Linked DNA regions of Symmachiella macrocystis. The protein of the gene in region 1 interacts with the protein of each later gene in a pairwise test. Links are inferred from orthologs where the notes say so. Each region holds a gene or a part of one and is shown on either strand. Other genes may lie near its edges.

Evidence for each region.
Region 2: the proteins of CA54_RS08850 (region 1) and gyrA interact in binary tests that used the Escherichia coli proteins (3 or more experiments, as listed by UniProt). The link is inferred for Symmachiella macrocystis from one-to-one orthologs.

What each region holds. Positions count from the first base shown.
Region 1 is NZ_SJPP01000001.1:2,282,662-2,286,065, reverse strand. Bases 275-3,353 are described here. They hold CA54_RS08850 (DNA gyrase subunit B), read left to right. Parts: upstream 275-607; coding sequence 608-3,100; downstream 3,101-3,353. Other genes in these bases: CA54_RS08855 (DUF721 domain-containing protein), read left to right, coding at 275-501. In the rest of the region: dnaN (DNA polymerase III subunit beta), read left to right, coding at 1-178; more of CA54_RS08855, read left to right, coding at 184-274. UniProt on the Escherichia coli protein: DNA gyrase negatively supercoils closed circular double-stranded DNA in an ATP-dependent manner to maintain chromosomes in an underwound state.
Region 2 is NZ_SJPP01000001.1:3,562,164-3,565,717, reverse strand. Bases 243-3,471 are described here. They hold gyrA (DNA gyrase subunit A), read left to right. Parts: upstream 243-562; coding sequence 563-3,271; downstream 3,272-3,471. Other genes in these bases: rfbB (dTDP-glucose 4,6-dehydratase), read left to right, coding at 3,381-3,471. Outside these bases: CA54_RS29365 (hypothetical protein), read right to left, coding at 2-148; more of rfbB, read left to right, coding at 3,472-3,554. UniProt on the Escherichia coli protein: A type II topoisomerase that negatively supercoils closed circular double-stranded (ds) DNA in an ATP-dependent manner to maintain chromosomes in an underwound state.

The DNA.
Region 1 (3,404 bases):
CTACGACGGTCCGGAAATCAGCATCACCTTCGATCCGCGATTTGTGGCTGAATTTTTACGGGTCTTGGAACCGGAAAAACAGATCACGCTGGAATTGACCGACGGCGAAAGCGCAGCTGCATTGAAGACGGACGACGGATACATCTACGTCATCATGCCGTTGTCGAGGGATCGTTAAAAATCATGGCTGCGCAAAATGGGCCGGTACATGTATCGGCGGCTTTGAGTGAATTGATTCAGCGTCGCGGCTATGCGCGTACATTGGGCCAAGCGCAATTGCGAACTGTTTGGGAGGAGGTCGCAGGAGCGGACGTCGCCAAGCAGACGCGGGTCACGGGAATTAATCGCGGCGCTTTGCAAGTGGAAGTTTCCAATTCCGCATTGTTGAGCGAGTTGGTTTCATTTGGTCGCCCTGGTTTGTTGAGTGCGCTGCGCGAACGACAACCGGAGTTGAACATCAAGGACTTGAAGTTTCGACTCAACGGCGGCATCGGCAAGTGAACGGCGGGACGACAGCCGGTCACATGACCGATTCCTCGCATGCCTTTCGGGACCGCCGGACGGTCCGGGCAAGAATGAGTCCATTGACTTGGACGGAGAATAGACATTGAGTGAAGCATCAGAAAAACCAGCCCCGCAAGGGGGAGCGGAATACGGCGAAGCCCAGATTCGTGCGCTGGAAGGAATCGAAGGGATTCGCACCAGGCCGGCGATGTATATCGGCGATACCGGTACGCGGGGCTTTCACCATTTGGTTTACGAAGTGGTGGACAACAGCGTCGACGAAGCGGTCAATAAACACGCTTCGAAGATTTCCGTCAAAATCAATGCCGACGGCAGCGTGACGTGTCGCGACGATGGCCGAGGGATCCCCGTAGGTCCGATGCCGGATGTCGACAATCGGCCGGCTGTTGAGGTGGTACTGACGCACATTCATGCCGGTGGGAAATTTGACCGCGACAGCGGCTACAAAACCGGGACCGGCGGATTGCACGGCGTGGGGATTACGGCTGTCAATGCGTTGAGTGAATGGTTGGAAGTGGAAGTCCGCCGCGAAGGCTTTGTGTGGATGATGGAATTTGCCCGCGGTGAAGTCACGACGCCGTTGAAAAAATTGGGGACGACCGACAAGACCGGCACGAAGCTGACCTTCAAGCCCGACACGACAATCTTTGAGGAGTCGAACTTCAGCTATGACACCCTGCACAAACGGATGCAGGAGTTGGCGTTTTTGAACAAAGGCATTCGGATTCGGATTTCCGACGATCGTACCGACCAGTCGGAGGAATTCATTTATGAAGGGGGGTTGGTGCAATTTGTCGAGCATCTCAACCGCACGGAGAACCCGCTGTTTCCCGAAGTGATCGAAGTACACGGCGAAATCGAAGGGGTCGAGGTTGAGGTCGCGTTGCAGTACAACGACGGGTTTTCTGAAAACCTGCGGACCTACACCAACAACATCAATACGATTGAAGGCGGGACGCATCTGAGCGGATTCAAAAGCGCGCTCACGCGTACGCTCAACGCCTACGGCAAAAAAGCGAACCTGTTTAAAGACACGACTCCCAGCGGCGACGACTTTCGCGAGGGATTGACCGCTGTCATTTCCGTGCGCGTTCCCGACCCGCAATTCGAAGGTCAGACGAAGACAAAACTGGGCAACAGCGAAGTCGAGGGTTACGTCACGACCGTGACCAATGATGCGTTGATGAAGTTCTTTGAAGAGAACCCCTCGACGGCCAAACGGGTCTGCCAAAAAGGAATGCTCGCGGCCGAAGCACGGGAAGCAGCACGCAAGCAACGCGAAATGGTTCGTCGTAAAGGCGCGCTGACGACTGGGGGACTGCCGGAAAAATTGCGGGATTGCCGGACGAAGGAATTGGCGATCAGCGAATTGTACCTGGTCGAAGGGGACTCGGCCGGCGGATCGGCCGACACTGGCCGCGACTCGAACACCCAAGCCATTTTGCCGCTGCGGGGAAAAATCCTCAACGTGGAGAAAGCGCGGCTGGTCAAGGTTCTCGACAACGCCGAGATTTCAAACATTTTCAAAGCCGTCGGTGTGCCGCCCGGTGCGGAACTTGAAGATGTCGAAAAGCGGCGGTATGGCAAGATCATCATCATGACCGACGCCGACGTCGATGGCAGCCACATTCGTACGCTGTTGCTGACGTTTATCTTTCGGCACATGCGGGAGTTGGTAAAGTCGGGCTGTATCTATATCGCCCAACCGCCATTGTATCGCGTGGAGCAGAAAAAGAAAAAGCGTTATGTGCAAACGCAAGAACAAATGATGCAAGAGTTGGTTACGTTTGGTTTGGATTGCAGTACGCTGCATGCCGCAGATGGAACGGTCTTTGCCGGCGATCATTTGACAGAGATCGTGGGCATGATTGCTGAACTAGAAGAACCGCTGGAGACGTTGGAGCGTCGCGGAATTTCATTGCGGCACTTAGCAGCTGAGCACAAAACTGAAAAAGGATTGTTACCGCGGTACCGGTTGTTCTTGGGGCGCGAGCAACATTGGTTCAATGATCAAGAGGAAGTGGATGCTTTCTTAGCGAAGTGCAAAGCGGAGATCGGCGGCGAATTAGATGTGGCCGACGAAACCCTGACCGAACCGGGTGAGGAGAATGGCGACAAACAACCTGTGGCCGAAACGACGTTGCAAGTGGTCGACTTGCACGAAGTTCGTACGATCAATCGCGTGTTGACGAGCTTGTCCGGTTTTGGTCTGAAGTTAGATGACTTTGTACCGGCCGAGATCAAGGACGGCGTCGTTGTCTTTCCGTTCCACGTCGAGCATGATGACAAACAGACCGACGTGGCCAGCTTGCGGGAGTTGTTACCGTCACTGCGGGATATTGGCGAAAAAAGCAAAGGTCTCAAACTCACACGGTTTAAAGGTCTGGGCGAAATGGACCCCGAGGAATTGTGGGAAACTGCCATGGATTCCAGCAGGCGTGTCTTGTTGCAGGTCACCATGGAGGACGCCACGGCTGCCGATGAGATTTTTCGCGTGTTAATGGGGGACCACGTGGAGCCTCGCCGCGATTTCATCGAAAAACATGCCTTGGATGTGCGCGACCTGGATATTTGACGCGCTCATCTGCATCCCCAACCCGTTCCACAATCACATACAGGTCACAGGCCGGCCTCAATCCAGTTCCTAACTCGGATTTTTGCCTTGTTATTGGGCAGGACTTCTACTTTCGGGCAGTTTGGAGCGGGCTGTTCCAGGGTTTTACTTGGGCTTTCCGGGATCATCGGAGAACTTTATTGCTTAAGGGTCATTGCATCAATTAAGATGAATACTTGATGAAACTGGCCAAATTGGCGATGATCCATTTGTTCCTAGTCAGCGTTCACACATCGATCGCGACTGTTGCGCTATTAAAACGAAC
Region 2 (3,554 bases), 1.3 Mb from region 1 along the record:
ATCAGGCGACCAGTCGGTTTGTCGCGCCGGGGGCTGCTGAACGTATGGCTGTTTGCAGATACGGCGGTGCGGATTTTTCATCGAGTTTTGTACTGCTCACCTCGTTGATAATTCCCTCAAAATCGCTTAAAATCGGCATTGTTGCCATGTCGGTTTTTCGCCGAACCAGCTGAGCGAAACCCGCGTCGCAAGTTATTTTGTAGAAAAGGGTTGCGAAACACGTCTTTGCTGAAGGATTGGCAGCAAGACTCCCGGGCACGATGAGATGTGTGCGTGCCTCGATCCGGCGACGAATTCGGCACATTTCACCTCTCCATTTGGCGTTCTTCAGGCTGAAGTTCGCACGAAAGTTGGCCGGGAATTTTAGCAAGCCCGGCAAATAATAGCGGCGTATCAGACGCCCTGGAACCGGTGGAACCAGCGGTCGAAACCGACTCGCTATCAGTTTTGATTTCGCGGCGAATGGATTCCTTTACGAATCGATTAACCGAATTAAAAATAAGTGTATAGCCCTCAAGGAGGCCAGGAATTGTCGACAGGAGACGCAGAGAACATCCAGCAGATGGATATTCGCGATGAGATGCGGAATAGCTATCTGACCTATGCGATGAGCGTAATCGTCAGCCGCGCGTTGCCCGACGTGAGAGATGGTTTGAAACCGTCGCAACGTCGCATCCTGGTGGCGATGAATGACCTGAACCTAGGGCCGAGCAGCGGCCGGGTGAAGTGTCAAAAAATCTCCGGCGACACGTCGGGAAACTATCACCCGCATAGTGGCGAAGGGGTTTACTTAACGCTCGTGCGCCTGGCGCAGGAATGGAACATGCGCCAAGTCCTGGTCGACAAACAGGGGAACTTCGGTTCGCTGGCCGGATTACCACCGGCTGCCGCGCGTTATACCGAAGCCCGGCTCTCGGCCGCGGCGACGGAAATGCTGGATGACATTCGCCGCGACACGGTTGATTTCGTGCCGACCTACGATCAACGGCTGACCGAGCCGGTCGTATTGCCTTCGCGGTTTCCGAATTTGTTGGTGAATGGTTCCAACGGGATCGCGGTCGGTATGCGGACGATGATTCCGCCGCACAATTTGGCCGAAGTTTGCGATGCCGTGCAATTGCTGATCGACGAACCCGACGCCACACTCGACGATCTGATGGGATGCGTTCAAGGGCCGGACTTTCCAACCGGTGGAATCATCTGTGGACAACTCGGCATCCGGCAGGCGTTTAAGGATGGACGTTCGACAATCGCCGTCCGGGCTCGCACACATTTCGAGCAAGAGAAAAACCACGACGTGATCGTCGTGACCGAAATCCCCTACCTGCAGACGCGGGACGGGATTCGGGAAAAGCTAGAGCAAGTGGTCCGCGAAGGCCGCATTAAAGAAATCTCGCAGATCGTCGATCTCACCGACCGCACGATTCCCGCGTGGCAAGTGCGACTACATATTATCCTCAAACGGGATGCGGATCGTGAAGTTGTATTGAATCAACTCTTCCAGTATTCCCCCTTGCAAACGACGCTCAGCTTGAATTTCGTGGCGTTGGTCGGCAGCCGGCCGAAACAGTTGTCGCTGAAAGAGATTCTCGAAGAATTTGTGCGGCATCGCGTGACCGTGCTGCGGCGGCGGACTGAGTTTTTGTTGGCCGAAGCCAAGAAACGCAAGCACACCGTCGAAGGTTTGTTGATCGCCCAAATCAACATCGACAACGTGATCAACACTATTCGGCAGTCACCCGATCGCAAAGAAGCCTGTGTGCGACTCCAAAGTCTGGAAGTCGCCGGCGAATTGATCGCCCGCGCCTTGGGGGATCATGGATTTCAGTCATTCTTGGCCGAACGTCATCCCGGAACGGATGCGCCGGTCGCACAGGAAAACTACGGACTGACCGCTAAACAGGCCGAAGCGATCGTCGCCATGCAACTCGGCTCGCTGGCCGGGTTGGAACGAGAAAAACTCGGTGAAGAACACCGCAAGCTGTTGGATGACGTCGATGAATTCCTGCGGTTGCTCTCCGACGAAGCACACCTGTTGGCCGTCATCCGCGATGAGATGGATCAACTCAAGGGGAAATTCGGTGACACGCGGCGAACTGAAATCAACGATGAAGAAGTCGGTAACGTCAGCAAAGAAGAGTTGATCACCGAAGAAACCATGGTGGTCACACTGTCGCATCGTGGATATATCAAACGCATCAAGCTCGACAGCTATCAAGCGCAGAACCGCGGTGGCAAGGGCATTATGGGTGCCAAGTCGGATGACGAGGACCCGATCGAACATCTCTTTGTTGCCAGTACGCACGACTATTTGATGTTCTTTACGGATCGCGGAAAGGTGTACTGGCAGAAGGTCTACGACCTGCCGTTGGGTAGCCGCATTGCCAAAGGGCGCGCGCTGGTCAATCTTGTACGTCTCGAACCGGACGAGAAGATCTTCCATTGTCTGGCCGTGCGCGATTTCGACGGAGAACGGCAACTGGTGCTGGCCACCCGCAATGGCATCGTCAAAAAAACCGCCCTCTCCGCTTACAGTCGCCCGCTGCGTGGCGGATTGATTGCCGTCAAATTGGACGAAGGGGACGAACTGATCGGCGTGGCGATCGTTGGGCCGGGAGAAGATTTGCTACTCGCCTCGGCCAACGGGATGGCGATTCGCTTTGCTCAAGAAGATGCACGCAGCATGGGCCGCAATACGCGCGGGGTCAAAGGCATCAGCCTCCGCGAAGGGGACTACGCCGTCGGCATGGTTGTCGCCGATCCAGAATTAAACCTGTTGACCGTTTGTGAAAATGGATTTGGAAAACGAACGCCGATCGGGGTCGTCGATCATGACGAGCCAGAGACCGAGGAATCGGGCGAACCAGAATCAGATGCGGAGACTGCGGATTCAGCCACCGGGGATTCAACCACTGCAGACGAAGCTGCTGAGGACGCACCCGAGGAAACCGAAGCCGCGTCGGAAGAAACGGTCCGCAGTAGCATGAAATACCGCCGGCAAAAACGGGGAGGTAAGGGGGTCATCGATATTCGTACGACGCAACGCAACGGCAAAGTGGTTGCCGTGACGGCAATTTCGGAAGAGGACGAAGTCTTGATGATCACCGCCGGTGGCAAGATCCAGCGTGTGCGGGTTGCCGACATTTCGCAAGTCGGACGCAATACGCAAGGGGTGCGGATTATCCGGATGGGCGAAGACGACAGACTGGTCTCTTTGGCCCGCGTCCCCCAAGAAGAGATTGACGAGGATGCGGTCGCTGAGGAAGAATAGGTGTAGACCCACTGCCTGCAACAAGGTGGTTCCCTAAAGCTCCCCGGCATCCCTGTGACCGTTCGCCTCATTTTCTACAAATACGACTGACTTCGAAAAGGATGAGGCGATGCGTCTACTAGTAACCGGTGGCTGTGGGTTCATAGGATCGAATTTCATACGCCAACAATTGCAGACCTATGACGACGTCTCGATCGTCAATCTCGACCTGCTGACCTATGCGGGCAACTTGGAAAATCTCCGCGATGTCGAAGACAACCCACGTTACGAATTCGTGCGGGGC